DNA from 3 places in the Dermacoccus sp. GAS27A genome. Region 3 is predicted to be linked to each of the others. Evidence: riboswitches for the same ligand, from Rfam matches in the RefSeq annotation. Region 3 holds a riboswitch; each other region holds the start of a gene.
The links. Region 3 has a riboswitch for S-adenosylmethionine ahead of ABH936_RS11635 (TauD/TfdA family dioxygenase). Riboswitches for the same ligand answer to the same signal wherever they lie in the genome.
Positions count from the first base shown of each region.

Region 1: it holds a riboswitch for S-adenosylmethionine, as region 3 does, so the genes downstream of both, ABH936_RS05125 (MetQ/NlpA family ABC transporter substrate-binding protein) here and ABH936_RS11635 (TauD/TfdA family dioxygenase) in region 3, are expected to answer to the same signal.
Region 2: it holds a riboswitch for S-adenosylmethionine, as region 3 does, so the genes downstream of both, ABH936_RS00425 (aminotransferase class V-fold PLP-dependent enzyme) here and ABH936_RS11635 (TauD/TfdA family dioxygenase) in region 3, are expected to answer to the same signal.

Region 1 is NZ_JBIYDW010000003.1:320,679-326,174, reverse strand. Features, by position in the region: gene ABH936_RS05140 (alpha/beta fold hydrolase) at 1-248, shown strand, start outside; gene ABH936_RS05135 (methionine ABC transporter permease) at 368-1,036, opposite strand; gene ABH936_RS05130 (methionine ABC transporter ATP-binding protein) at 1,033-2,106, opposite strand; gene ABH936_RS05125 (MetQ/NlpA family ABC transporter substrate-binding protein) at 2,103-3,110, opposite strand; SAM riboswitch class IV at 3,289-3,400, opposite strand; gene ABH936_RS05120 (neutral/alkaline non-lysosomal ceramidase C-terminal domain-containing protein) at 3,613-3,996, shown strand; gene msrA (peptide-methionine (S)-S-oxide reductase MsrA) at 4,064-4,711, opposite strand; gene ABH936_RS05110 (GNAT family N-acetyltransferase) at 4,865-5,496, shown strand, end outside.
Region 2 is NZ_JBIYDW010000001.1:83,335-88,830, reverse strand. Features, by position in the region: gene ABH936_RS00430 (DNA translocase FtsK 4TM domain-containing protein) at 1-2,979, opposite strand, end outside; SAM riboswitch class IV at 3,300-3,414, shown strand; gene ABH936_RS00425 (aminotransferase class V-fold PLP-dependent enzyme) at 3,458-5,023, shown strand; gene ABH936_RS00420 (ribonuclease J) at 5,307-5,496, opposite strand, start outside.
Region 3 is NZ_JBIYDW010000010.1:124,240-129,735, reverse strand. Features, by position in the region: gene ABH936_RS11645 (FAD-binding oxidoreductase) at 1-1,026, shown strand, start outside; gene ABH936_RS11640 (class I SAM-dependent methyltransferase) at 1,023-2,339, shown strand; SAM riboswitch class IV at 2,591-2,719, shown strand; gene ABH936_RS11635 (TauD/TfdA family dioxygenase) at 2,730-3,683, shown strand; gene ABH936_RS11630 (GNAT family N-acetyltransferase) at 3,887-4,459, shown strand; gene ABH936_RS11625 (carbon starvation CstA family protein) at 4,713-5,496, shown strand, end outside.

The sequences.
Region 1 (5,496 bases), on a different contig from region 3:
TCGCCTGCACGGACGACAAGATCTCCGCCTACCTCCTCACCGGCGCGATGCCCGCGCGGACGGGTGGACCGGGCCACGCCGACGTCGAGTGCGACCCCGTGCCCCAGCCGGAGCCCGGCCCCGCCAACGAGGTGACGGACAGCGCGTCCAGCACGAAGAAGAAGCACCACCACGTCCAGCAGCGTGAGGGCATGCAGGCCGACCTGCGCTCGAGCCTGCAGAAGGTCGCCACCGTCGGCGCTCGCTGACGTACGGTTGGTCTGACGGACGCTGGTCTGACGCGTCCTGACGGCGAAGGGCCGCGATCATCCTCTTCGGATTCTCGCGGCCCTTCGTCATGCTCGCGCCGAGCGGCGCGGAGGGTGTCTCAGTGACGCAGCGCCTTGCGGGCCAGAGCGTTGCCGATGAACTGGGCGATCTGAACGAAGACGATGATGACGACGACGGCGGCCCACGTCACGGCCCAGTCGTAGCGGCGGTAACCGTAGGACAGGGCGAAGTCACCGATGCCGCCGCCGCCCATGGCGCCGACGACGGCCGTCATGTCGATGACCGCGACGAGCGCGAACGTGTAGCCGAGGATCAGCGGCGCCAGCGCCTCGGGGATGAGCACGGTGCGGATGATGCGCCACGGACTCGCCCCCATCGCCTGCGCCGCCTCGATGACGCCGGGGTCGACGCTCACGAGGTTCTGCTCGACGATGCGGCTGATGCCGAAGGTCGAGGCGATCGTCAGCGGGAAGATCATCGACTTCGCACCGATCGTCGAGCCCGTGACGGCGAGCGTCAACGGCCCGAGAGCGGCGGCGAAGATGATGAACGGGATCGGTCGGATGATGTTGACGAGAACGTTGAGCACCGTGTGCAGAACTCGGTTCTCGAGGATGCCGCCGCGTCGTGTGGTGTTGAGCAGCACGCCGAGGGCGAGGCCGAGCAGGCCGCCCATGATGATCGTCGCGCCGACCATGAGCAGCGTCTCGCCCACCGCGGTGACGATCGTGGGGCGCAGCGCCTCCCAATCGGTTGCGGGCATCATGCGGCGACCTCCTCGACGTCGGCGGCGAGACGCAGTTCGTCGAGCACGGTGGTGACGGCGGCGTCGTCGCCGCGCAGGGCGAGCGTCAACGTCGTCAGGGTGTCGTCCTTGAGCGGTGTGAGGCCGCCGTGCACGATCTCCGGTTCGACGCCGTGTGCGGACATGCGGGCCAGGACACGGCCGAACTCGCGCGGGTCGTGAACCGTCAGCGTCGCGAGGCGCCCGTCGTGGGCAGCGCGCAGCCGGGCGCTCTCGCGTGCGTCGGGCACGTTCCGCAGGGTGGCGTCGACGAGGCGGCGCGTCGCGTCCGCCTGCGGCGCGCCGAGGACGTCGACGGTGCGCCCGGACTCGACGATCCGCCCGGCCTCGAGGACGACGACGTCGTCGGCGAGTTCGCGCACGACGTCCATCTCGTGGGTGATGACGACGATCGTCACGCCGAGCTCGTCGTTGACGCGGCGCAGCAGCGCGAGGACGTCCTTCGTCGTGTCGGGGTCGAGCGCGGACGTCGATTCGTCGGCGAGCAGGATCTCCGGGTTCGTCGCGAGCGCACGGGCGATGCCGACGCGCTGCTTCTGCCCGCCGGAGAGCTCGTCGGGGTAGGCCCACGCCTTCTCGGTGAGCCCGACGAAGCTGAGCAGCTCGGTGATGCGCGCCTCCTGGCGCGCCTTGTCCCAGTCGGCGACCTCGAGGGGGTAGGCGACGTTGGCGTACACCGTGCGCGAGCGGATGAGGTTGAACTGCTGGAACACCATGCCGATGCGACCGCGCAGCTCGCGCACCTGCTTCGCGGACAGCGACGCGAGGTCGACGCCGTCGATCTCCACGTGGCCGCGCGTCGGCGTCTCCAGGCCGTTGATGAGACGGACGAGGGTGCTCTTGCCGGCGCCGGAGAAACCGATGACGGCGACGATGCGTCCGCGCTCCACCTGCGTCGTGATGCCGTCGAGAGCCGTCACCTGGCTCTTGCCGCGGGTGAACGTCTTGCCGACATCGTGGAAGGCGACGGCGGGCGGGGTGTCACTCGCCGGCGCGGCGGCCTTCGTCAGTGTGGGGGAGGGGCCCGTCACTTCGATCCCTTCGCCTTGATCTGGGCCTCGAGCTTCGCGAGGATGCCCTGCACGTCGGAGGCGGAGTTGTTCACGAGGACGCTCGTGCCCTTCGTGCGCTCCTCGATGAGCTTCTCGACGCTTGGGTCGTGGTAGGCCTTGACGAACTTGGCGTAGTCGGCGTTGTCCTTGTCCGCGGCGCGCGCGACGACGACGTTGATGTACGGCTTCGACGAGGCCGCATGCGGGTCGTCCTTGAACAGGGCCTTGCTCGGGTCGAGCTTCGCATCCGCGGCGAAGTTGTTGTTGACGATCGCGCCGTCGACGGACGGCAGCGCAGCGGCGGTCTGCTCGGCGTTGACCGCTGTGACGGTGACCTTCGAGGCGCCGGCGTCGATGTCGGCCGGGGTCGACAGCGAGGTGCCACCACCCTTGAGCTTCAGCAGTCCGGCGCTCTGCAGCAGCAGCAAGGCGCGTGCCTGGTTCGTCGGATCGTTGGGGATGGCGATCTTGCCGCCCTGGGGGAACTGGCCGACGCTCGTGTGCTTCTTCGAGTACAGCGCCAGGGGAACGATGTAGGTCGCGCCGATGGGCGTGAGGTTCTGCTTCGCCTTCGTGTTGTAGTCGGCGAGGAACTGCAGGTGCTGGAACTGGTTGAGGTCGACCTGGCCCTCGGAGAGCGCGGGGTTGGCCTGGGTGTAGTCCGAGAAGTTGACCGGTTCGAGGTCGAGACCGTACTTGTCCTTGCCCACCTTGACGAGCTGGTTCCAGTACGGGTCCGACGCCTCCGTCGTGCCCACCTTGAGGTGGGTCAGCTTGTCGTCACTGCTCCCGCCGAGCACCTTGGCCCCGATGCCGGCGGCCAGCGCGACGACGAGGACGCCTGCGCCGATCGCGACGTACTTGCCGGTGTTGTTCTTCGGTTTCGGGGGCAGGGCGCTCGCGCCGTTCTCGGCGCTCGTGGCGTCATGCGTGGAGGAGGCGGGCGTCGAGGTCTCGTCGGCGGGGGTGTGCTTGTCGGTCATGATCTCTCCTGGTGAGGCGGCAAGGATGCGAATGCGCGGAGCTGGCGCGGATGCGCGGAGTCAGCGTGAAGGCGGGAGCGCCGGGGTGGGGCGCGGTGCGCGGTGTCGTGCGGGGCATACCTTTCGCGGCCTGGGCAGCGCAACGGAAGGCTCACGAGGATGCCGTCACGTTGGGTGCCGAGCGTGCTTGCCGCGTGGTCGACGCGGCCGGGTCATCACCTGGAGCACCCCGCCACGCGTGTGAGGGTTGCCGTCCGACCAGCCAGGGCTTTGCATCGGATCTCTTGACCAGCAGCGAGATTAGAGCCGCGCACGACAAAGCGTCAAGTTGTGGCACTGGAGATGAGACGTGGGCGAAGATTGTGACGTGCGACACGCGGGGTGGCTGATGCGGCGTCTTTCGCCGTCGAGGCTCGGGTGAGTGATTTCTTCACACCGCTTGGACGATCGTCTAGGTGGGTGATGAGTGTGACGTCGGTCACGCGCCGAGGGCCCCGGCGTCGTGTTCGACGACGTCCCACCCGGGCAGCACTTCGGTGACGTCCTGACCCAGCCGGACGCCACGTGCTCGGCTGGTTCGAGCGTGCGGGCGGTCTTCCGCGGCGGCCACCCGAAGAATGACTTCCGCACGATGGACACGTTCGTCAAGGTGCAGCGTCAGGTCGGCTCGTCGTGGGTCGACGTCCCCGACGACCACGACTGGGACACCTCGAACGTCTGGTCGCGCGAGGGAGTCTCGTACTCGCGATGCACCGTGGAGTGGCGCATACGTCGCGGCACGCCCGCAGGCACGTATCGCCTCGTGCAGCAGGGCAACTGGAAGAACGGCTGGAACGGCAAGGTCAGTGCCTACACCGGAACGAGCCGGGCCTTCCAGGTGCGCTGAGACGGCCGGTGCGCCGCGGTGGCCGGTTGATCGGCCACCGGCTCAGCGGCCGCCGTGCATGTCGTCGTCAGCGTGGCGGGAGGACGTCCGTCTGCGCGGGCAGGTCGGCGACGCCGACGGGGCACGTGACGCCCTTGAAGCCGTGGTTGCAGTAGCCGCCAGGGTGCTTGGACAGGTACTGCTGGTGGTACAGCTCCGCCGGCCAGAAGGGGCCCGCCTCGTCCGCCGGGCGCATCTCGGTCGTGATGGCGCCGCGACCCGCGTCGTCGAGTGCCTCCTGGAAGAGCGCGGACGTCTCGCGGGCAGCGCGCTCCTGCTGCGGCGTCGTCCAGTAGATCGCCGAGCGGTACTGCGTGCCGACGTCGTTGCCCTGCCGGTTCGCGGTCGTCGGGTCGTGGTTCTCCCAGAACGCCTTGAGCAGCTCGCGTTCGGACACGCGCGACGGGTCGTAGGCCACCATGACCGTCTCGGTGTGGCCCGTGCCGCCGCCACAGACATCTTCGTATGTCGGCTCGGTGGCGTGGCCGCCCATGTACCCGACGGCCGTGGTGACGACGCCCGGAATCTTCCAGAAGATGCGTTCGGCGCCCCAGAAGCAGCCCATCGCGACGTACAGGGTCGCCGAGCCGTCGGGCAGTTCGGAGAACATCGGCACGTCGAGGACGTCGTGCAGGTCGCTCGCCTCGGGCGTTCGGGTGTGCTTTCGAGTGAACATGAGGTGCCTTTCCTCGGGTTCCGAGACAACACCGCCGGCGGTCGAGGCATTCCGGCCCGAGCCTCCGCCGGCATGAACGGGTTGTCGCACGATCCAGGCGGACGCGCCGAAAAACCGGTTGCGTACGCAGCTGGTGCTGAGTGCAATGTCGCCATGCGCATTCGTCAGATCGGCCCGTCCGCCCCGCTGTTCGACGCCTGGGCGCAGGTGTTCATGACGGTGGGCCACGAGCAGTGGGGCAAGCACACGACCGCCTACCCCGCCGACGAGCTGCGCGCCATGTGGGGCAAGGAATCCGAGACGCGTCATGCGTTCGTCGCCGTCGAGGGGGAAGCCTCGTGCGACGACGACGCCGTTGGGGGAGCAGCCGACATCCAGGATGATGGCGTGGACACAGCAGCTGGCGTCGTCGGTGCCGCCGAGCTCGTCCTGCCGCGCCGCGACAACACCCGCCTCGCGTTTCTCCACCTCGACGTGCTGGCTCCCGCGCGACGACGGGGTGTCGGCTCGGCGTTGCTCTCAGCCGCGGAGGAGATCATGCAGGACGAGGGACGTACGACGGTCCTCGTCGAGACGCAGACGCCCGTCGGCCAGCCTGACGCCGCAGGCGCCTTCCTCGCTGCCCGAGGGTTCGCTCAGGCCCAGACGTGCGTGCGCAACGCTCAGCGTCTGCCGGTGAGCGACGCCGTCGCCGCACAGATGCGTGCCGCCCTCGCGTTCGACGACGAGTATGTCGTCGAGACGGCCGTCGACGACCTCCCGTCGCAGTGGCTCGAGGAGCGGGC
Region 2 (5,496 bases), on a different contig from region 3:
ACCGTCGCCACCCGACGCATCGGGCACGTCCTCGCCCTTGAGCAACGCGAGCGTCTGCGGCAAGTCGTCGGGCTTGACGAGCACGTCGCGCGCCTTCGACCCCTCGGACGGGCCGACGATGGCGCGCGATTCGAGCAGGTCCATGAGGCGACCGGCCTTCGCGAATCCGACGCGCAGCTTGCGCTGCAGCATCGACGTCGATCCGAACTGTGTCGTGACGACGAGTTCGGCGGCCTGCAGCAGCACGTCGAGGTCGTCGCCGATGTCGTCGTCGATCTCCTTCTTCGGCGCGACCTGCGCGACGTCCTCGCGGTAGTTCGGCGCGAGCTGGCTCTTGACGTGCGCGACGACGGCGTGGATCTCGGATTCGTTGACCCATGCGCCCTGCACGCGCATCGGCTTGCTCGCACCCATCGGCAGGAAAAGCGCGTCACCCTGACCGAGCAGCTTCTCGGCACCGGGCTGGTCGAGCACGACGCGGCTGTCGGCGAGCGACGACGTCGCGAACGCCAGGCGCGACGGCACGTTGGCCTTGATGATGCCGGTGACGACGTCGACGGACGGGCGCTGCGTCGCGAGGATGAGGTGAATGCCCGCGGCACGCGCGAGCTGCGTGATGCGCTGGATCGACGCCTCGACGTCGCGCGGCGCGACGAGCATGAGGTCGGCGAGCTCGTCGACGACGACGAGCAGGTAGGGGTACGGCGCGAGCTTGCGCTTGCTGTCGGGCGGCAGCTGCACCTTGCCCGCGCGCACCGCCTTGTTGAACTCGTCGATGTGCTTGTAGCCGAACGCGGCCAGGTCGTCATAGCGTGCGTCCATCTCGCGCACGACCCACTCGAGTGCCTCGGCGGCCTTCTTCGGGTTCGTGATGATCGGCGTGATGAGGTGCGGGATGCCCTCGTACGCCGTCAGTTCGACGCGCTTGGGGTCGACGAGCACCATGCGCACCTCTTCGGGCGTGGCCCGCATGAGCAACGACGTGATCATCGAGTTGACGAAGCTCGACTTACCGGCGCCCGTCGCACCCGCGACGAGCATGTGCGGCATCTTCGCGAGGTTCGCGACGACGTAGCCGCCCTCGACGTCCTTGCCGACACCCATGACCATCGGGTGCGTGTTGTTGCGCGCCGCCTGGCTGCGCAGCACGTCGCCGAGGCTGACGAGTTCCTTGTCGGCGTTCGGGATCTCGATACCGATGGCCTTCTTGCCGGGGATCGGCGACAGGATGCGCACGTCGGCGCTCGCGACGGCGTACGAGATGTTCTTGCTCAACCCCGTCACACGGTCGACCTTGACGCCGGGGCCGAGTTCGACCTCGTAGCGCGTCACCGTCGGGCCGCGCGTGAACCCGCTGACGACGGCGTCGATACCGAACTGCTCGAGTACCTCGGTCAGCGCGTCGACGACGCGGTCGTTCGCGGCGGAACGCTCCTTGGGCGGGGTCCCCTGTTCGAGGACGTTCGAATCGGGCAGCGTGTACGTGACGTCGCCGCCCATTGCGAGCTGCTCGACACGAGGTGGAAGCTGTTCGGTGGGCTGAGCCTCCACCTGACGTTGAGGGACGGCTGCGGCCGGCGCAGCCTGCTCGACGCGCGTGGCACCGGCATCCTGACGGGCCGCCGCGGCCTTCGGCGACTCCCCCGGCCGCTGTGCCGACGCCGGGCGCGACGCCTGCGCCGCACGTGCGGAGGCCTGGTCGACAACGGCATCGTCGACGGAATCCATGGGTGCGGAGCGGCGCGCTGCCCCACCTGCCGCCTCCCCTGCCGGCGACGCTCCGGAGCGCGATGCCCGGGCTCGCGCGAGCGCAGCGGCGCTCGCGTCGCCGGCGCGCTCGTCGTCAGAGCCGCCGTCGGGCATCTCTCGCGTCTGATCGACGCCCGCCGGGGCGCCGTCGATCGTGTCGATGTCGTAGATCTGCTGCTCACCGCGACGGCGGTTGAGCGGGTTGCGTGATGTGCCACGGCCCTTGCCGCGCGGTCCCTTGCCGACGACCTCGGCGGCCTGCTCGTAGGGCTCATCGCCGCGCCGGGCGTCGTCACCCGCGCCGCGACGCGAGCCGCCCCGCGCGCGGTTGCCGATGTCGGCGCCGTGCAGGTCGTCGGCGACGGCGTCACGCTGAAGCAGCTCGCCCTCGTCGTCGCGTTCATCGAGGGGGTGGCCGAAGATCTGCGCCTCGACCTCGCGGATGCGCTGCGGGATGCGATTGACGGGCGTGCGCGTCAGCACGAGGAAACCGAAGAACGACACGAGCGCGAGGATGATGCCCGCGCCCCACACCGTGAGCGCGGCAGACAGCGGCCCTCCCGTGATGACGCCGAGGATGCCGCCTGCGCCGCGCACCGCGGTCGAAACCCCTGTCGACGGACGCCCGCCGACGAGGTGGGCGATCCCCGTCGAGCCGAGCGCGAGGATCGTCAGTCCGATCGTCATGCGGTTGGTCGGCTGGTGCCCCCGCGGGTGGCGGAACATGTGGATGGCCATGCCGATGAGGACGACGGGCAGAACGTAGGCGATGACGCCGAACGTGCCGGCCGCGACGGCGTGGACGACGTCCCCGAACATGCCGGGCAGCCCCCACCACTCCCGCGCAGCGACGACGATGCCGAGGGCGAGGAGGGCGAAACCGAGCCCGTCGCGACGGTGTTCGGGTTCGAGGTCAGAAGCGGCGGCGCCGACGCGGCGGACGGTGCCGCCGGCGACGTGCGAAACACCCATCCACGCGCCACGAGCAGCGCGACCGGACGCGGAGGGACGCGCTTCAGCAGCCCCTCGCGACGAGCCGGTCTTGCGCGCGGGTGCATTCTTCGTCGTGCCGCCCGAACGTGGTGCGCTCGACTTCGGCGGGGTCGTGCGGGCGCGCGTCGTCGAGGCCGCAGATGCGCCGGCCGGGCGCGAGCTCTTGGCGCGCGGCTGCGAAGAGGCCTTCTTCGCGACGAGGACGCTGTCGTTCGCTGGTCTGTTTCGGGTCGCCACCCCGCAAGGCTAGTGGGGGTTCCGGCCGTTTTCGCGGACCCACGCCGTGACACGGGTCCAATGGTGACGGCGGGTCGGCTCGACACCTTCGAATCCGCGTCCCGATGCGCTGGCGCGTTGACGCGCTCGCATCCGACAGCGCCCTGACCCTTGTCGGAGGCGCCGCCAGCTGCCCGGGGGACCACGGGCATCCCCACCGCGAGACGCCGACTCTTGCGCGCGGCGCTCGCCATCCGCGATGCCACAGTTGATCTCACGATGCGAACCTCCGGCCGCTCGTCGGTGGACGCGGCGGAGGGCCGGGTGCGAGCGTTCACGTAGGTCATGAGTTCCAGCGCACAGCCCCGGCTTGCTGGACGGCAACCCTCCACCGCGGTGGGGTGCTCCGGGTGACGACCTGGCCGCCACCAGCACCGGTGTCGGCAAGCGCGGGCCGAGCCATCTGGCGACGGCGAGGCCCCTGACTCGAGGAGCCTCGATGCCCCGTTCTGCCATTCTCTCGATCCTTGACTCCGACGCGCGCCGCCACGCTGCGAGCCACACGAGCCGCCCCGCTCATGCCGTAACCCCCGGAACTCCCGTCGCGGACCCCGAGCGTCACCACACCCAGCCCGCGCACCCCGGCGGGTCCCGTCGCGAGACGCCCACGGCTACCTATCATCGCGCGGACGCGTCGCAGCAGGCCAATGTCGCCCTGGCCACGATCGGCGCCGATCTCGGCGTCGCGACGCTCGACGGGCGCGTCGTCGAGCACGCGAACTTCGACCATGGCGCGACGGCTCCCGCGCTGCAGGCCGTCGCACGGGCCGTCGACACGACCCTGCGCACGTACGGTTCGGTGCATCGCGGTGCGGGACGGGCGTCGCAGCTGACGACCCGGTGGTACGAGGAGGCTCGGCAGGAGGTCGCCGCGTTCGTCGGCGCGCGCGAGGACGACGTGACCGTCTTCACGCGCAACACCTCGGACGCGCTCAACCTGTTGGCCCACTGTCTGCCGCAACAGACGCAGGTCTTCGTGTTCCGCTCGATGCACCACGCAGCGCTGCTGCCGTGGGCGGACGAGCGGACGACGCGGCTGCCGATCCCTCACTCTCACGCCGAGGCTGAGGGTTACCTCGACGTCGCTCTGGCGGAATTCCGCGCCCACAACGATGCTCCCGTGTTGGTCCTCATCACCGGCGCCTGCAACGTGACGGGCGAGGTGTGGCCCATCGAGCGCCTCGCCGCCGTCGCCCGCCGGCATGAGGCGCGGACGGCTCTCGACGCCGCGCAGCTCGCCCCGCACCGCCGCGTCGACATCGACGCCTGGGGCATCGACTACGTCGCTCTGTCCGGCCACAAGGCCTACGCGCCGTACGGTTCAGGAGCCCTCGTCGGGCGCCGCGACTGGCTCGACACCGCCCCTCCGTACTTCCGCGCCGGCGGCGCGAGCCACCGCGTCAGCGAAGATGCGTCAGGCGCCGGCGACGTCGCCTGGGCGCCCGCGCCCGCACGCCACGAGGGCGGCACCCCGAACGCGGTCGGGGCCATCGCGCTCGCGGCCGCAGCCTCGACGCTGTCCGCGCAGCGCGGCGAAGCCGAGGCGCGCGAGGAGAAGATCCACGCCATCGTCCGCGACGGTCTCGCCTCGATCGACGGCGTGAGGATCGTCGAACTCTTCGACGAGCAGAATGCCGCGGACGCTCACCTCGACGATGGCGCGCCAAGGCGGAATGCGAGCGACAACGTCGGCGTCACGACGTTCACCGTCGCCGGATACGACCCGACGCTCGTCGCTCAGGTGCTCGCAGACGAGCACGGCATCGCTGTGCGCGACGGGCGATTCTGCGCTCACCTGCTCTGCGACGCGCGCCTCGGCGAGGGCGCGACGGCAGTGCGCGCCTCGATCGGTCTCGCCACGACGACAGAGCACGCACGACGCCTCGTCGACGCCGTGCGTGCTCTCGTCACCCATGGGCCCGCCTTCGACTACACCCACACCCCGGGCCTCGGGTGGAGCCCCGTCACCGACCGACGAGACCTCTCAGAGCCCCGCCCCTGGTGAGGAGAACGAGCGGCGGTGGGCCCCAGCGAGGGGCTCACCGCCGCATTTCGTCAGATACGGGATGCCGACGCGGTGGCTCCTGTCGAAGGGCCCGCTCGCGCGCTCATGCGAGTTTTTTTGACCACGCTCAATAACAAACCTCGACGTCCATTTCGAATCCAGTTGCACCCCAACGGACGAAGGGTGCGACGCGTCACACGCGTCGCACCCTTCATTCATCCGAGATGGCAGCCAGAGGCGATCTCAGCCGCCTCACACGACCCCCTGACATACCCCCGAAGCGTCAGGCGTCGATGACCACCGGGATGATCATCGGTCGGCGGCGCAGCTTGCCGCCGACGAAACCGCCCACGGCGCGCCGGATGACCTGCTGCAGTTGGTGGCTGTCCTTGACACCCTTGTTGCGTGCCTCGAGCAGCGCCTGCTCGATCTTCGGCCGGACGCGGTCGAACACCTCGTCGCCCTCGGCGAAG
Region 3 (5,496 bases):
AACGGGCTGCCGCACGAATCCGTCCTCGAGATGGACATCCTCACCGGCACCGGCGAGCTGCTCACCGCCTCGCCGACCAACGAGCACGCCGACCTCTTCCGCGCCTTCCCCAACAGCTACGGCAGCCTGGGCTACGCAACGCGTCTGCGCATCGAACTGCAGCCGATCGGTGACCTCGTCGAGACGCGCAACGTGCGGTTCGCGAGCGTCGCAGCCATGACGCGAGCGATCGACGCCATCGTCGAGACCGGCGAGTGGCAGGGCGAACGCGTCGACGGCCTCGACGGCATGATTGTCAGCAAGGACGAGGCCTATCTCGTGCTCGCCAACTTCTTCCCCGAGACGCGCCGCCGCCCGAGCGACTACACGGGGCAGAACATCTTCTACAAGAGCATCAGTGAGCTCGACCGCGACACCTTGAGCGCGCACGACTACATCTGGCGTTGGGACACCGACTGGTTCTGGTGCTCCGACGCGTTCTTCGCACAGAACCCGAAGGTGCGACGCGTGTGGCCGCGCAAGTACCGTCGCAGCGACTTCTACCACCGCATCGTCGGGTGGGAGAACCGCTGGGGCTTCGCCGCGAAGATCGACGAGATGCGCGGCGAACTGCCGCGCGAGCGCGTCGTGCAGGACGTCGAAGTGCCCCTCGAACAGCTCGAGACGTTCATGCCGTGGTTCGACGAGCACGTCGGCATGACGCCCGTGTGGGTGTGCCCGCTGCGCCTGCGCGGCGACGACGCGTGGCCGCTGTACCAGCTCGAACCGAACCGCACGTACGTCAACGTCGGGTTCTGGGGCACCGTCGCCATCACCCCCGGGCGGTCTGACGGCGACGTCAACCGCGACATCGAGGCCGTGCTGCCGACGATGCACGGCCACAAGTCGCTCTATTCCGACGTCTACTACGACGCCGAGACGTTCGAAGCGCTGTACGGCGCAGCCGAATACCGCCGCATGAAGACGAAGTACGACCCGCAGGGCCGCCTTCTTGAGTTCGCTGACAAGATGAGGACGCACGCATGAGCCAGACCACGACCGCCACCCCCCTCGTCGCCCAGGCCGTCCAGGCCGTGTTGGAGGAGCCGTTGCCCTTCCGCATCACGGCGTACGACGGCACCGACATCGGCCCGCGTGACAGCGACATCGCCGTGCGTGTCGAGAGCGAGGAGGGGCTGCGCTACCTCCTCAGCGCCCCTGGCGATCTCGGCCTCGCCCGCGCCTATCTGACGGGCACGCTGACCGGCACCGGTTTCCACCCTGGTGACCCCTACGAGGTGTTCAGCCGCATCAAGCGTGACGTGCGCACGAAGCAGCTGACGCCGAAGGGCGTTGCGTCGGCGCTCGCGCCCGTCGTCAAACAGCTGGGGCCGAAGGCGTTCGTCCACCCGCCGCTGCCCGAGGTCGAGAACGAGCCCCGCTGGAAGCGCCACCTCGCCAAGGTGAACCCGGTGGGCCGCGCCGCCGACTCGATCAAGCACCACTACGACGTCTCGAACGCGTTCTACGAGAAGGTGCTCGGTGAGTCGATGGCCTACACGTGCGCCGTGTTCGACACGCTGGACGACACCCTCGAGGACGCGCAGGAGCGCAAGTTCGCCCTCGTCGCCGACAAGCTCGACCTGCAGCCCGGCCAACGGCTGCTCGACGTCGGCTGCGGCTGGGGCGGCATGGCGATGCACGCCGCTCGCGAGCGCGGCGTCCACGTCATAGGCGTCACCCTGAGCAAGGAACAGGCCGAGTGGGGTCAGCGCGCCGTGCGTGAGGCGGGCCTCGAGGGCCTCGTCGAGATCCGCCACGGCGACTACCGCGACGTCACCGAGACGGGCTTCGACGCCGTCAGCTCGATCGGCCTCACGGAGCACATCGGCGTGAAGAACTACGCCAACTACTTCTCGTTCCTGCACTCGAAGCTGCGCGACGGTGGCCGCCTGCTCAACCACTGCATCACGCGTCGCGACGACTCGGCATCGGCCAAGCCGGAGCCGTTCACCGATCGCTATGTCTTCCCCGACGGCGAGCTCGCCTCGCCGGGGCGGCTCATCAGTGGGTGCCACGACGCCGGTTTCGAGGTTCAGCATGACGAGAACCTGCGCCTGTCGTACGCCCTGACGCTGCGCGACTGGTGCCGCAACCTCGAGGCGAACTGGGATTTCTGCGTCGCCGAGGCGGGCCTGCCGACCGCGCAGGTGTGGGGCATCTACATGGCCGGTTCACGCCTCGGGTTCGAGGAGGGCTGGCTGCACCTGCACCAGGTGCTCGCCACGAAGACGACCGACAACGGCGACAACGGCGGCTACCCGCTGGGCTCGCACTGGGCGTCGCGTCGGCAGGGTTGACCTGTTGCGCGCACGGTGACGGCCGACGACCTCGACGAGGTCGTCGGCCGCTGTCGTGTGCCGGGCATCGCCCCGGGCCAGCGACGGCGGGTGAGATGGCGGATCGCGAGCACTGACTCGCCCCGTAGCAGCCGTGTCGTGATGCCGCGCACGGTGCCGGGCGTGGTTGGAACCCGAAGGCGCGTCCGGTGCCCGGGCAGCCCCTTTGCATAACTCGCTATTTTGAATAGGTGAGTGCTACGTTATGCGTGGGTCACGAGCCCCGGCGCGAAGTCTCGGCTGGCCGGGCGGCAACCCCCATGCGAACGCACACGGTGCGCCGGGGTGCCCCGAGTAACGACCCGGCCGCCCGTCGACCGACGCGGCGGCAAGCGCAACGAAGGGTCTGCCATGACACTCCTCGACACCACGCCCGACACGAACGTCGACTCCGCGAGCGGCGCAGCGGCGCGCCACGGCGGCACCGTCGCGACGCCCGGGCTGCGCATCGAACGCCTCGGCCCGGCGTTCGGCGCAATCGTCCACGGCGTCGACCTCGCGCAGGTCGACGACGCGATAGCGTTCGACCTGCGCCGCGCGCTGCTCGCGCACAAGGTGCTCTTCTTCCGCGGTCAGGACGCGTTCGACGACGACGCGCAGGTGCGCCTCGGCAACCTGCTCGGTGAGCTGACGGCGGGTCACCCCGTCGCGAGCACGCACGAGCGCAAGGAGATCTACTCGATCGACTCCTCCGACCCCGAGTTCTCGTTCTCCGACGAGTGGCACACGGACGTCACGTTCATGAAGGAGCCGCCGGCCATCAGCATCCTGCGCGCCGTGACGCTGCCCGACTACGGCGGCGACACCTCCTGGGCCGACGCTCAGGCGGCGTACGACTCGCTGTCGAAGCCGTTCCGCGGCCTCGTCGACCAGCTCATCGCCGCCCACGACGGCAACCGCGAATGGGGCGCGTACCTGCGCAAGCATGGTGGGCAGGAATGGAACGGCAAGGTCGTCACCGAGCTGCCCGTCGTCGAGCACCCCGTCGTGCGCGTCCATCCCGAGACGGGACGGCGTGGGCTGTTCGTCAACCCCGGTTTCACCTCCCACGTCGTCGGCGTGTCGCAGGCCGAGTCGCGGGCGATCCTCGACGCGCTGTATGCGCACCTGACGCAGCCCGAGCACACGATCCGTCACCGCTGGGCGCCCGGCGACGTCGGCATCTGGGACAACCGTGCGACGTCGCACTACGCCAACCGCGACTACGTCGACGCCAACCTCGGCCCGCGCGCCATGAGGCGTGTGACGGTCGGGGGCGACAAGCCCGTCGGCGTCAACGGGCTGACGGGTGGCGCGGCCGCCTGACGGTGCGAACTGACATGACGCGGTGCGGGTCTCTGGGGCCCGCACCACGTCGTCATGTACCCCACTGCGATTTTCGTCCCCCTTCGCGAATCCCGTCCACATCGGCGAATCCTGTCCCCATCGGCGGTTTGCGTGCACATTCGTCCAGCCGGCCGTCGGGAAAATCAGTCGCCGGGGGCGTCGCACGGTGATGGAATGACGGGATGCTGACGCTCATCAGGCCCGACGCCGCTCGCTACGACGACTGGAGGGGCGCGTTCGACGAGTTCGGCGCGTCGCCGAAGGACGGCACGGGCTATCGTCGCGACGACATCGTCGACACGTCGCGCGCCGGGTTCGACGCCTACCTCGCCGATCGTGCGCGCCAGGGCGATACGACCGTCCCGCCGCCTGAGGGATTCGTGCACTGCAGCTATTTCTGGGTGTTGGACGGCCCGCGGGCGGGGGAGGGCGACATCGTCGGATTTCTGGCCCTGCGTCACACCCTCACCGAGGTGCTCTATGAGGCGATCGGTCACATCGGCTACTCGGTGCGTCCCAGCGCTCGTGGGCGGGGCGTCGCCAAGGGCGCGTTGATGCTCGGTCTCGACGAGGCGCGGGCGCTCGGCATCGAGCAGGTGCTGGTGTGCTGCAGCACCGAGAATCCGGCGTCACGCGCCGTCATCGAGAAGTGCGGCGGGCAGTTCGAGGACGTCCGCTCCCACCCCGCGTTTCCGGGCGAGACGCGTCGCTACTGGTTCGGCTCGCCGCCGTGGCCGCAGGGCCCGACGGCCTGACGGCGCCTACGTCGGCTGCGAATGTGACCGAGAATCGCAGACGGGGGCAGGAACCGCAGAAGGGCACGGTGTAGGGCGGCCCGGCCGAACCCCAATCTCCATCCGAGCCCGGCCCCCAACCCATCCGCCGACGTCGTGACCGGGATGTGATTTTCTCGGTCCGCGAGTAGAGACTCCGTACCCACGGGTAGACCCCTAGTGTGGCCTTACTCACAGCGGCCGTCATGGCCACCAGCACTACCAGGAGGTCACCGTGGCGGCGTCACGTCTCGACACCCTCGACCGCGATCCGGGGTTGCCCCCCGTCGCGGTCGAACCCCCTCGCACCATCACCGGGCGGCAGAAGATCATGATCGCCGTCGCGGCGATCGTCGCCGCCATCGGCTGGACGATGGTCGCCTTCGTCCGCGGTGAGCACGTCAACGCCATCTGGTTCGTGTTCGCGGCCGTCGGCAGCTACGTCATCGGCTACATGCTCTACAGCCGTCTCATCGCGTACAAGGTCGTGCAGCCGCGCGACGACATCGCGACGCCGGCGGAGCAGTTCGAGAACGGCCAGGACTACATGCCGACGGACCGTCGCGTCCTGTTCGGCCACCACTTCGCCGCCATCGCCGGCGCCGGCCCCCTCGTCGGCCCCGTGCTCGCCGCGCAGATGGGTTACCTGCCGGGCACGATGTGGATCATCTTCGGCGTCATCTTCGCGGGCGCCGTGCAGGACTACATGGTGCTCGCCATCTCGACGCGCCGTGGCGGCCGCAGCATCGGCCAGATGGCGCGCGACACGCTCGGCCCCGTCGGTGGTTGGGCGGCGATGCTCGCCGTCATGACGATCATGGTCATCCTCATCGCGGTGCTCGGCCTCGTCGTCGTCAACGCGCTCGCCGAGTCGCCGTGGGGTGTGTTCTCGATCGCGATGACGATCCCGATCGCCCTGTTCATGGGCTGCTACCTGCGCTTCCTGCGTCCGGGGTCGGTCACCGAGGTGTCGCTCATCGGCGTCGTGCTCCTGCTGCTCGCGATCGTCTCCGGCGGCT